DNA from 3 places in the Pseudomonas extremaustralis genome. Region 1 is predicted to be linked to each of the others. Evidence: predicted binding sites of a transcription regulator. Region 1 holds the regulator's gene; each other region holds the start of a gene.

Region 1 (3,275 bases):
ATCAGGGGCGCGTCCTGATCGACGACCTGGATGTCAGCCACCAGCCGATGCACGGTCGCGCCCGCGCTGGCATCGGCTACCTTCCGCAGGAAGCATCGATTTTTCGCAAACTGTCGGTAGCCGACAACATCATGGCGATCCTCGAGACCCGCAAGGAACTCGACCGTGACGGGCGTCGCAAGGAACTGGAAAGCCTGCTCCAGGAATTCCACATCAATCATATTCGCGACAACCTCGGCATGAGCCTGTCCGGTGGCGAGCGTCGCCGCGTGGAAATTGCCCGGGCCCTGGCCACCAACCCCAAGTTCATCCTGCTGGACGAACCGTTTGCAGGCGTCGACCCGATCTCGGTAGGCGACATCAAGCAGATCATCCACCACCTCAAGGCCAAGGGCATTGGCGTGCTGATCACCGACCACAATGTCCGTGAGACCCTCGATATCTGCGAAACCGCGTATATCGTCAACGATGGACAGCTGATTGCCGAAGGCGATTCCGCGACCATCCTTGCCAACGAACTGGTCAAGGAAGTGTACCTGGGTCACGAGTTCCGCCTGTAACTACCGTGGTGTCACGGCCGTTCGCCAAGGCGCGCGGGAGTCAATGAAAACCTCCGGATTTTTATTGTTACCGCGCTCTAGGCAAAGCCCCCGATATCAGGCATATAATTTGCTTATGTTTGGCGCTCACGCGCCCTGTCGTGGATGGCGCATTGCGCCGGCGAATAAGGTGTTAAGCCCCTGCCATGAAACCATCGCTAGTCCTGAGAATGGGCCAGCAGCTGACGATGACACCGCAGCTGCAACAGGCCATCCGCCTGCTCCAATTGTCGACCCTGGACCTGCAACAGGAAATCCAGGAGGCCCTGGAGTCCAATCCGATGCTCGAACGCCAGGAAGAAGGCGACGACTTCGATAATGCAGACCCACTGGCTGACAACATCGAGCAAAAACCCAACTCCGACGTACAGGAACCCTCCTACCAGGAAACCGCCCCGACGGTGGACAACCTTGAGGAAGGCGACTGGAACGAACGCATTCCCAACGAACTTCCCGTAGACACCGCCTGGGAAGACGTCTACCAGACCAGCGCCAGCAGCCTGCCCAGCAACGATGACGACGAGTGGGATTTCACCACCCGCACCTCCGCCGGCGAGAGCCTTCAGAGCCACTTGCTTTGGCAATTGAACCTGGCGCCGATGTCCGACACCGATCGCCTGATCGCCGTAACCCTGATCGACTGCATCAATAACCAGGGCTATCTGGACGAAACGCTCGAAGAAATTCTTGAAGCCTTCGACCCGGAACTGGACATCGAGCTGGACGAAATCGAAGCCGTCCTGCACCGCATCCAGCAGTTCGAGCCCGCAGGCATCGGCGCGCGCAACCTCAGCGAGTGCCTGTTGCTGCAATTGCGCCAGTTGCCCGCCAAAACTCCTTGGCTCGTTGAGGCCCAGCGCCTGGTCACTGACTACATCGACCTGCTGGGCAGCCGCGACTACAGCCAGTTGATGCGCCGCATGAAGCTCAAGGAAGACGACCTGCGCCAGGTCATCGAGTTGGTGCAAAGCCTCAACCCACGCCCAGGCTCGCAGATCGAGTCCACTGAAGCCGAATACGTCGTGCCCGACGTGATCGTGCGCAAGCATAATGAGCGCTGGCAGGTGGAGTTGAACCAGGAGTCGGTGCCACGCCTGCGGGTCAACCCCCAATATGCCGGCTTCGTGCGCCGCGCCGACACCAGCGCCGATAACACCTTCATGCGCAACCAGTTGCAGGAAGCGCGCTGGTTCATCAAGAGCCTGCAAAGCCGCAACGAAACCCTGATGAAAGTGGCCACCCAGATCGTCGAGCACCAGCGCGGCTTCCTGGAATACGGCGACGAAGCGATGAAACCCCTGGTTCTGCATGACATCGCCGAAGCGGTGGGCATGCACGAATCGACGATTTCCCGGGTAACCACGCAAAAATTCATGCATACCCCACGGGGTATATATGAGCTGAAATACTTTTTCTCCAGCCACGTCAGCACCTCCGAAGGCGGCGAATGCTCGTCCACGGCGATCCGCGCGATCATCAAAAAACTGGTTGCCGCGGAAAATCAGAAAAAGCCGTTGAGTGACAGCAAGATCGCTGGTTTACTGGAGGCACAAGGCATTCAGGTCGCCCGTCGAACCGTCGCCAAATACCGCGAGTCCCTAGGGATCGCGCCTTCCAGCGAGCGAAAGCGTTTGATGTGACGGGCGGGCCACAGCGTTCCAGTGGCAGGCGTTCTTGCCTGCCGCTTTATGCACTGGCAACGAAGGAGAAGCTGTATGCAAGTCAACATCAGTGGACACCAGCTGGAAGTCACCAAGCCCCTGCGTGAGTACACCGAGAGCAAGCTGAACAAGCTTGCGGGGCATTTTGACAAGATCACCAACGTGCAGGTCATCATGGAGGTCGATAAGCTCAAACAGAAAATCGAGGCCACCCTGCACGTACCGAATGCCAAGCTCGTCGCCAATGCTGAGCATGAGGACATGTATGCGGCGATCGACTCGCTCTACGACAAGCTGGACCGCCAACTCATAAAGCATAAGGAAAAGAATCTGCACCTGATGCAAGGTACAGGTCGTTAACTCTCCCCCCATGATCCGACTTGAAACCATCCTGACCCCCGGCCGTTCACTTGTGAATGCGCCGGGCGGCAGCAAGAAAAAAGCCCTCGAACAAATTGCCAACCTGATCAGCCGCGAAGTGCCTGAGCTGGAGATGCAAGATGTATATGAGGCTCTTATTGCCCGTGAAAAACTCGGCTCCACAGGTTTTGGTAACGGCATCGCCATTCCCCACTGCCGCCTGAAGGGCTGCGAGACACCTGTCAGCGCCCTGCTGCACCTGGAAGCTCCCATCGATTTCGACGCCATCGACGGTGCCCCGGTCGACCTGCTGTTTGTACTGCTGGTCCCACAGGCAGCCACCGATGCGCACCTGGAACTGCTCCGGCAGATCGCCAGCATGCTTGACCGCAAGGACGTACGCGACAAACTGCGCAGCGCCAGCAGCAATGAGGCGCTGTACCAGGTTGTACTGGATGAACAGAACGGGCGGTAATCATGCGTTTGATCATCGTCAGCGGCCGCTCCGGGTCGGGTAAAAGCACCGCCCTCAATGTTCTTGAGGACAACGGTTTCTACTGCATCGACAACCTGCCCGCCGGCCTGTTGCCGGAACTGGCGGAACGCGCATTGATCCACACAGAATTGGCGCAGCCGCTGGTCGCCGTCTCGATTG
Region 2 (3,275 bases), 2.3 Mb from region 1:
AAGACCCGGCTGGCCGGTTGCGATGCCTACATCATCAAGCCGTTGCGCTACAAAGAGCTGTACCAGGTGATCGACACACTGCTGCAAAACAACATCACACCTCTCACATGAGTCCTCTCCATGGCCAGCCAACCCGCAACGCTCCTGATCGTCGATGACGAACCGCAGATTCGCAAGCTGCTGGAAACCCTGCTGCAACACGAGGGCTACCAGACCATGAGCGCGGGCAGCGGCGAAGAAGCGCTGGACCTGATTGCCCAACGTCTTCCCGACCTGATCCTGCTGGACATCATGATGCCGGGCATGGACGGTTACGAAGTCGCCAGCCAACTCAAGGGCGACGAGACCACGGCCAGCATTCCGATCATCATGCTCTCGGCCCTGAGCGAGTCGAGCGCCCGCATCAATGGCCTGCAGACCGGCGCCGAGGAATTCATCAGCAAGCCGGTGGAGCGCATCGAATTATGGTTGCGGGTGCGCAATCTGCTGCGGCTCAAGACCCATGGCGACCAGTTGAAAGACCATAGCCTGATGCTTGAGCAGCAACTGCGCGGCCAGAACAACGAGACCGCGCACATGCATGTGCATGACCTGACCCGCCAGGACCTGGAAAACGCCCTGCGCCAAGCGGTGGAACGGCAGGCGCTCACCCTGCATTACCAACCCAAGGTCGAACTGGCCAGCGGGCGGATTTGTGCACTGGAAGCGTTGCTGCGCTGGGATCGGCCCGGTTATGGCGCGGTGTCTCCGGCCGTGTTCGTGCCCATCCTGGAAAGCCTGGGATTGATCGTGACGGTGGGACGCTGGGTGATCGATAGCGTTTGCCAGCAGATTGCGACGTGGCAACGCACGGCGATTGGCGCCGTGGAAGTGTCGGTGAACGTGTCCGGCCATCAATTGATCGAAGGCGACCTGATCGCCGATATCGCCTCGGCGCTCGCCACGTTCGGAGTAGCGCCCCATTGCCTGGAGGTCGAGCTGACCGAAGGCTCGCTGATGGAAAACACCCAACACACCATCGCCAGCTTGCAGCGCCTGCGCGCCATGGGCGTGAAGATCTCCATCGACGACTTCGGCACCGGCTACTCGAGCCTGGCGTACCTGCGGCGGTTTCCCATCGACACGCTGAAAATCGACATCGCGTTCATCCGCGAAGTCACCAGCAACCCGCAGGATGCGGCCATCACCCGCACCATTATCGAACTGGCCCATAGCCTGAACCTGCGGGTGGTGGCCGAAGGCGTGGAAACCCAGGCACAACTGGCCTTCTTGAAAGAGGCCGGCTGCGACCAGATTCAAGGCTACCTGTTCAGCCGGCCGCTGCCGGTCGCGACCTTGGAGCGGCTGCTACTGGAGCGCTAGGAGCGCCAATGCCCTATCAATGCTGATTTTCTTCGGTATGGCCCCCATCCGCAGCGTCATCTGGCTCGCTGAGCGGCACTTGCGCATCGTCCATCAGGGAGCCGGGGTCTTCATTGCCCGGATCGTTGAGTTCTTCTTCCGGTTCTTCTTTCGGTTCGTCTGACATGACCGTCTCCTTTACCCGCCTTGGGGATCGATATCGGCATCGGTTTAAGGCTGGTGCTTGAAGTCTGGACTGTAGTCGTTTTCCTGGACCTGGGTCGGCGGGATGTCACGCACCAAGTCAGGGCATAAAGCTTCCTTGTAGGAGCGAGCTTGCTCGCGAAGGTCGCCAACGATGACGCGGGCATTCCGGATAAGCGAGGTGTTCTGGGGTTTTTCGCGCGCAAGCTCGCGCCTACAGGGCGTTAGGTGGGGGCGGAATAGCGTTTCGGCACAGGCATTGCTTTATTCGTTCATCTGCCCGAATACAGGAACATTCGTTACCCCCCGACCCAGAGCCGACCCCAAAAGAAAGTAAGGACCAGGCCCATTGGCACCCTCAGCCACGGGCTCATAAAAAAATGCGTTGTTTAAAGCGGCAGTGCCCCCCAAGGCTTCCTTTGGCACTGACAAGGTACTGAAATGGCTCGATCTTTCTTTGACGAAATGAATGACGCAAATGGCGTGTGCCGTGCGCACTATCAGGATTTCTCCCGCTGGCTGGCCAACACGCCGCCGGAACTGCTGGCCCAGCGTCGTCGCGAAGCCGATTTGCTGTTCCACCGCGCCGGGATCACCTTCACCCTCTATGGCGACGAGCAAGACACCGAACGCCTGATCCCCTTCGACATCATCCCGCGCAGCATCCCCGCCAGCGAATGGAACGTGATCGAACGCGGCTGTATCCAGCGGGTCAATGCGCTGAACATGTTCCTCGCCGACATCTACCACGACCAGCGCATCATCAAGGCCGGGATCATTCCGGCGGACCAGGTGCTGGGCAACGAGGGTTACCAGCAGGCCATGGTCGGCCTGGACCTGCACCGCGACATCTACTCGCACATCTCCGGCGTCGACCTGGTGCGCGATGGCGACGGCACCTACTACGTGCTCGAAGACAACCTGCGCACTCCCAGCGGCGTGAGCTACATGCTCGAAGACCGCAAGATGATGATGCGCCTGTTCCCCGAAGTGTTCGCCAAGCAGCGCATCGCGCCGGTGGACCACTACCCCAACCTGCTGCTCAAGACCCTCAAAAGCTCAAGCCGCCTGGACAACCCCAACGTGGTGGTGCTGACGCCCGGACGCTTTAACAGCGCATTTTTCGAACATGCGTTCCTGGCACGGGAAATGGGCGTGGAACTGGTGGAAGGTGCCGACCTGTTCGTGCACGACCTCAAGGTCTTCATGCGCACCACCGATGGGCCCAAGGCCGTGGACGTGATCTACCGCCGGATCGACGACGCGTTCCTCGACCCGCTGGCGTTCAACCCCGACTCGATGCTTGGCGTGCCCGGCCTGGTCGCGGCCTATTGCGCCGGCAATGTGGTGCTGGCCAATGCCATCGGCACCGGCGTGGCCGACGACAAGTCGATCTACCCCTACGTGCCAGAAATGATCCGTTTCTACCTGGACGAAGAACCGATCCTGCAAAACGTGCCGACCTTCCAGTGCCGCAAGCCCGATGAACTGTCCCATGTGCTGGCCCACCTGCCGGAACTGGTGGTCAAGGAAACCCAGGGCTCCGGCGGCTACGGCATGCTGGTGGGCCCGGCGTCCACCGCCGCCGAGATCGAGGACTTCCGCCAACGCATCAAGGCACGTCCCCATGCCTACATCGCCCAACCGACCCTGAGCCTGTCCACCTGCCCCACCTTTGTCGAAAACGGCATCGCGCCCCGGCATATCGACCTGCGGCCCTTTGTGCTGTC
Region 3 (3,275 bases), 1.2 Mb from region 1:
CACGATGGCGGTGTAGATCACGGTGAAGCCAACGCCTTTGCACTGAATCCAGACTTGGGCTGCCACATCAGTCACGGTGCCGAAGCCACCCAGGGCCGGTGCCGCAAACACACCGGTCAGGATTGCGCCGAGGATACCGCCGATACCGTGGACACCGAAGGCGTCCAGGGAGTCGTCATAGCCCAGTTTGCGTTTGAGGGTCGTGGCGCAGAAGAAGCACACCACACCCGCCGCCAGGCCGATGATCAGCGCGCCCATCGGGCCCACAGTGCCGGCAGCTGGCGTAATGGCCACAAGGCCCGCAACCACACCCGAGGCGATGCCCAGGGCACTTGGCTTACCGTGGGTGAGCCACTCGGCGAACATCCAGCCCAGGGCGGCGGCGGCGGTTGCGATCTGGGTCACCAGCATCGCCATACCGGCAGTACCGTTGGCCGCAGCAGCGGAACCGGCGTTGAAGCCGAACCAGCCGACCCACAGCATGGCCGCGCCCACCAGGGTGTAACCCAGGTTGTGAGGCGCCATTGGCGTGGTCGGGAAGCCTTTGCGTTTACCCAGCACCAGGCACGCTACCAGGCCGGCCACACCGGCGTTGATATGCACCACGGTACCGCCGGCAAAGTCCAGCACGCCCCAATCACCCAGCAGCGAGCCCGGACCGCCCCACACCATGTGGGCAATCGGCGCGTAGACCAGGGTGAACCAGACGCCCATGAAGATCAGCATCGCGGAGAACTTCATACGCTCGGCGAAGGCACCGACAATCAGCGCCGGGGTGATGATGGCGAACGTCATCTGATAGGTGACGAACACCGCCTCAGGGAACAGCGCCGCAGGGCCGGTGATGCTGGCCGGCGTCACACCCGACAGGAACAACTTGGACAGGCCGCCCACGAAGGAGTTGAAGTTGACGACGCCTGCTTCCATACCGGTGGTGTCGAACGCCATGCTGTAGCCGTAGACGAACCACAGGATGGTGATCAAGCCAGTGATGGCGAAGCACTGCATCATCACCGACAGAATGTTTTTGGACCGCACCATGCCGCCGTAGAACAGCGCCAGGCCGGGAATGGTCATGAACAGCACGAGCGCGGTGGATGTGAGCATCCACGCGGTATCACCGGAATTGAGGACTGGAGCCGCCACTTCGTCTGCCGCCATGGCCAGGCCGGGCATTACGATGGACAACAGGGCTCCGAGCCCTGCGAATTTACGCAGAGTCATATTGTTTTCTCCTGGGGCGTTGGGGTTTGGCGGCTTAGATTGCGTCGGTATCGGTTTCGCCGGTACGGATGCGAATAGCCTGTTCCAGATTGACCACGAAGATCTTGCCGTCACCGATCTTGCCAGTGTTGGCGGCCTTGGTTATCGCCTCGATAACCCGATCAAGATCCTTGTCGTCAATGGCGACATCAATCTTCACCTTCGGCAGGAAATCGACCACGTATTCCGCGCCGCGATACAGCTCGGTGTGACCCTTCTGCCGACCGAAGCCTTTGACCTCAGTAACGGTAATGCCCTGCACGCCGATCTCGGACAACGACTCGCGTACATCGTCCAACTTGAACGGCTTGATGATGGCAGTGACTAGCTTCATGAAAACTCTCTCCCGAATTGGTGGACTTGCCCCAGGAAAACAAACCCGTCTCAAGTCTAAGCGCAGCGCCTGGCTTTGTAACGCGTCGTCGCAAGAGCAGTTGCCATTACGACGCCAGCGAACCACTGGTGACGAAACCTGTACCCCTGATCCGTCGGCGCACTGCATTCGTCACAGCGACTGCATCAGTGCATGGGTCATGATCGTCTAAGCAGAAACCTTGCCAGCTCCGTAAAAACCACTGAAATCAGTCCCTTGCTCACTTATGCCCACCGGCGGGGCTTCATGGCGGCCGCAATGCGCACAAAAACAGTGCGCCACCTCCCGGCCCCCTGCGCGAAAAGCGTGCGCATCGGGCCCTGGAAAAGACTATAGACGCTGCGTGATACACTGCCGGCCAACAGTTTTCCGGAATATTTCCCATGCTCGCGCCCAAAGACCTCCTCGACGCCCTGAGCGGCCACGCCTCTCGCCTGTTCAGCGGTGACACCCCGCTGCCCCGCAATGAAATCGAAAGCCAGTTCAAGGCCTTGTTGCAGAGTGGCTTCAGCAAACTGGACCTGGTGAGTCGGGAAGAATTCGACAGCCAGATGGTGGTACTGGCCCGCACGCGTGCGCGGTTGGAGAGCCTTGAGGCGAAAGTCGCGGAATTGGAAGCAAGGTTGAACCCGCCCGCCGAATAAGTTCAACCCCTGGGGGGCTCACGGCCCCCTGGATACGTTCTGTAAAACCTCCCCGCCTCATTCTTCCCCACCTCATCTACCCTTGAAAAACCGCAGGAAGCGGGCCCCACTTTTCAAGGAACGAGCATGTCCCTCGCCATTGTCCACAGCCGCGCCCAGATTGGCGTCGAAGCCCCTGCCGTCACCGTCGAAGTGCATATGGCCAATGGTTTGCCGTCGTTGACGCTGGTCGGTCTGCCAGAAGCGGCGGTCAAGGAAAGCAAGGACCGCGTGCGCAGCGCCATTCTCAACTCCGCCCTGCAATACCCCTCCCGCCGCATCACCCTCAACCTGGCGCCCGCCGATCTGCCCAAGGAGGGTGGGCGTTTCGATCTGGCGATTGCCCTGGGAATCCTCGCAGCCAGTGTGCAGGTGCCGGCATTGATGCTCGATGACGTGGAATGCCTGGGAGAGTTGGCGTTGTCCGGCGAGGTGCGCGCGGTGAAGGGCGTGCTGCCGGCAGCGCTGGCGGCGCGCAAGGCCGGGCGCACGGTAATAGTGCCCCGGCACAATGCCGAGGAAGCATGCCTGGCTTCAGGGCTGAAAGTGATTGCGGTGGACCATCTGCTCCAAGTGGTGGCGCACCTGAATGGGCACGTGCCGATTGAGGCCTATAAATCCGACGGTTTGCGGTACTTGAACAAACCTTACCCGGACCTGAGTGAAGTTCAGGGCCAATTGGCAGCCAAGCGCGCGTTGCTGATTGCGGCGGCCGGCGCGCACAACCTGTTGTTCAGCGGGCCACCCGGCACCGGCAAGACCCTGCTTGCCAGCCGTCTGCCCGGCTTGTTGCCGCCATTGAGCGAGCAGGAAGCCCTTGAAGTCGCGGCGATTCAATCCGTGGTCAGCCTGGCGCCCTTGAGCCATTGGCCCCATCGACCGTTTCGTCAGCCCCATCATTCGGCATCAGGCCCTGCACTGGTAGGCGGTGGGTCGAGGCCGCAACCGGGGGAAAT

The links. The regulator sigma-54, encoded in region 1, starts transcription at its own class of promoters, with help from an activator protein. The targets are predictions, from matches to a motif close to ANTGGCATNNANNTTGCTNT.
Region 2: the regulator sigma-54 is predicted to act here: its motif matches at 1,792-1,811, upstream of BLR63_RS07390 (circularly permuted type 2 ATP-grasp protein).
Region 3: the regulator sigma-54 is predicted to act here: its motif matches at 1,806-1,825, upstream of glnK (P-II family nitrogen regulator).

The regions. Positions count from the first base shown of each region.
Region 1 is NZ_LT629689.1:3,888,415-3,891,689, forward strand. It holds gene lptB (LPS export ABC transporter ATP-binding protein) at 1-560, shown strand, start outside; gene BLR63_RS17970 (RNA polymerase factor sigma-54) at 746-2,239, shown strand; gene hpf (ribosome hibernation-promoting factor, HPF/YfiA family) at 2,315-2,620, shown strand; gene ptsN (PTS IIA-like nitrogen regulatory protein PtsN) at 2,631-3,095, shown strand; gene rapZ (RNase adapter RapZ) at 3,098-3,275, shown strand, end outside.
Region 2 is NZ_LT629689.1:1,541,480-1,544,754, reverse strand. It holds gene BLR63_RS07400 (response regulator) at 1-111, shown strand, start outside; gene BLR63_RS07395 (EAL domain-containing response regulator) at 121-1,362, shown strand; gene BLR63_RS31465 (hypothetical protein) at 1,379-1,528, opposite strand; gene BLR63_RS07390 (circularly permuted type 2 ATP-grasp protein) at 1,987-3,275, shown strand, end outside.
Region 3 is NZ_LT629689.1:5,120,161-5,123,435, reverse strand. It holds gene BLR63_RS23495 (ammonium transporter) at 1-1,224, opposite strand, end outside; gene glnK (P-II family nitrogen regulator) at 1,259-1,597, opposite strand; gene BLR63_RS23485 (accessory factor UbiK family protein) at 2,020-2,280, shown strand; gene BLR63_RS23480 (YifB family Mg chelatase-like AAA ATPase) at 2,407-3,275, shown strand, end outside.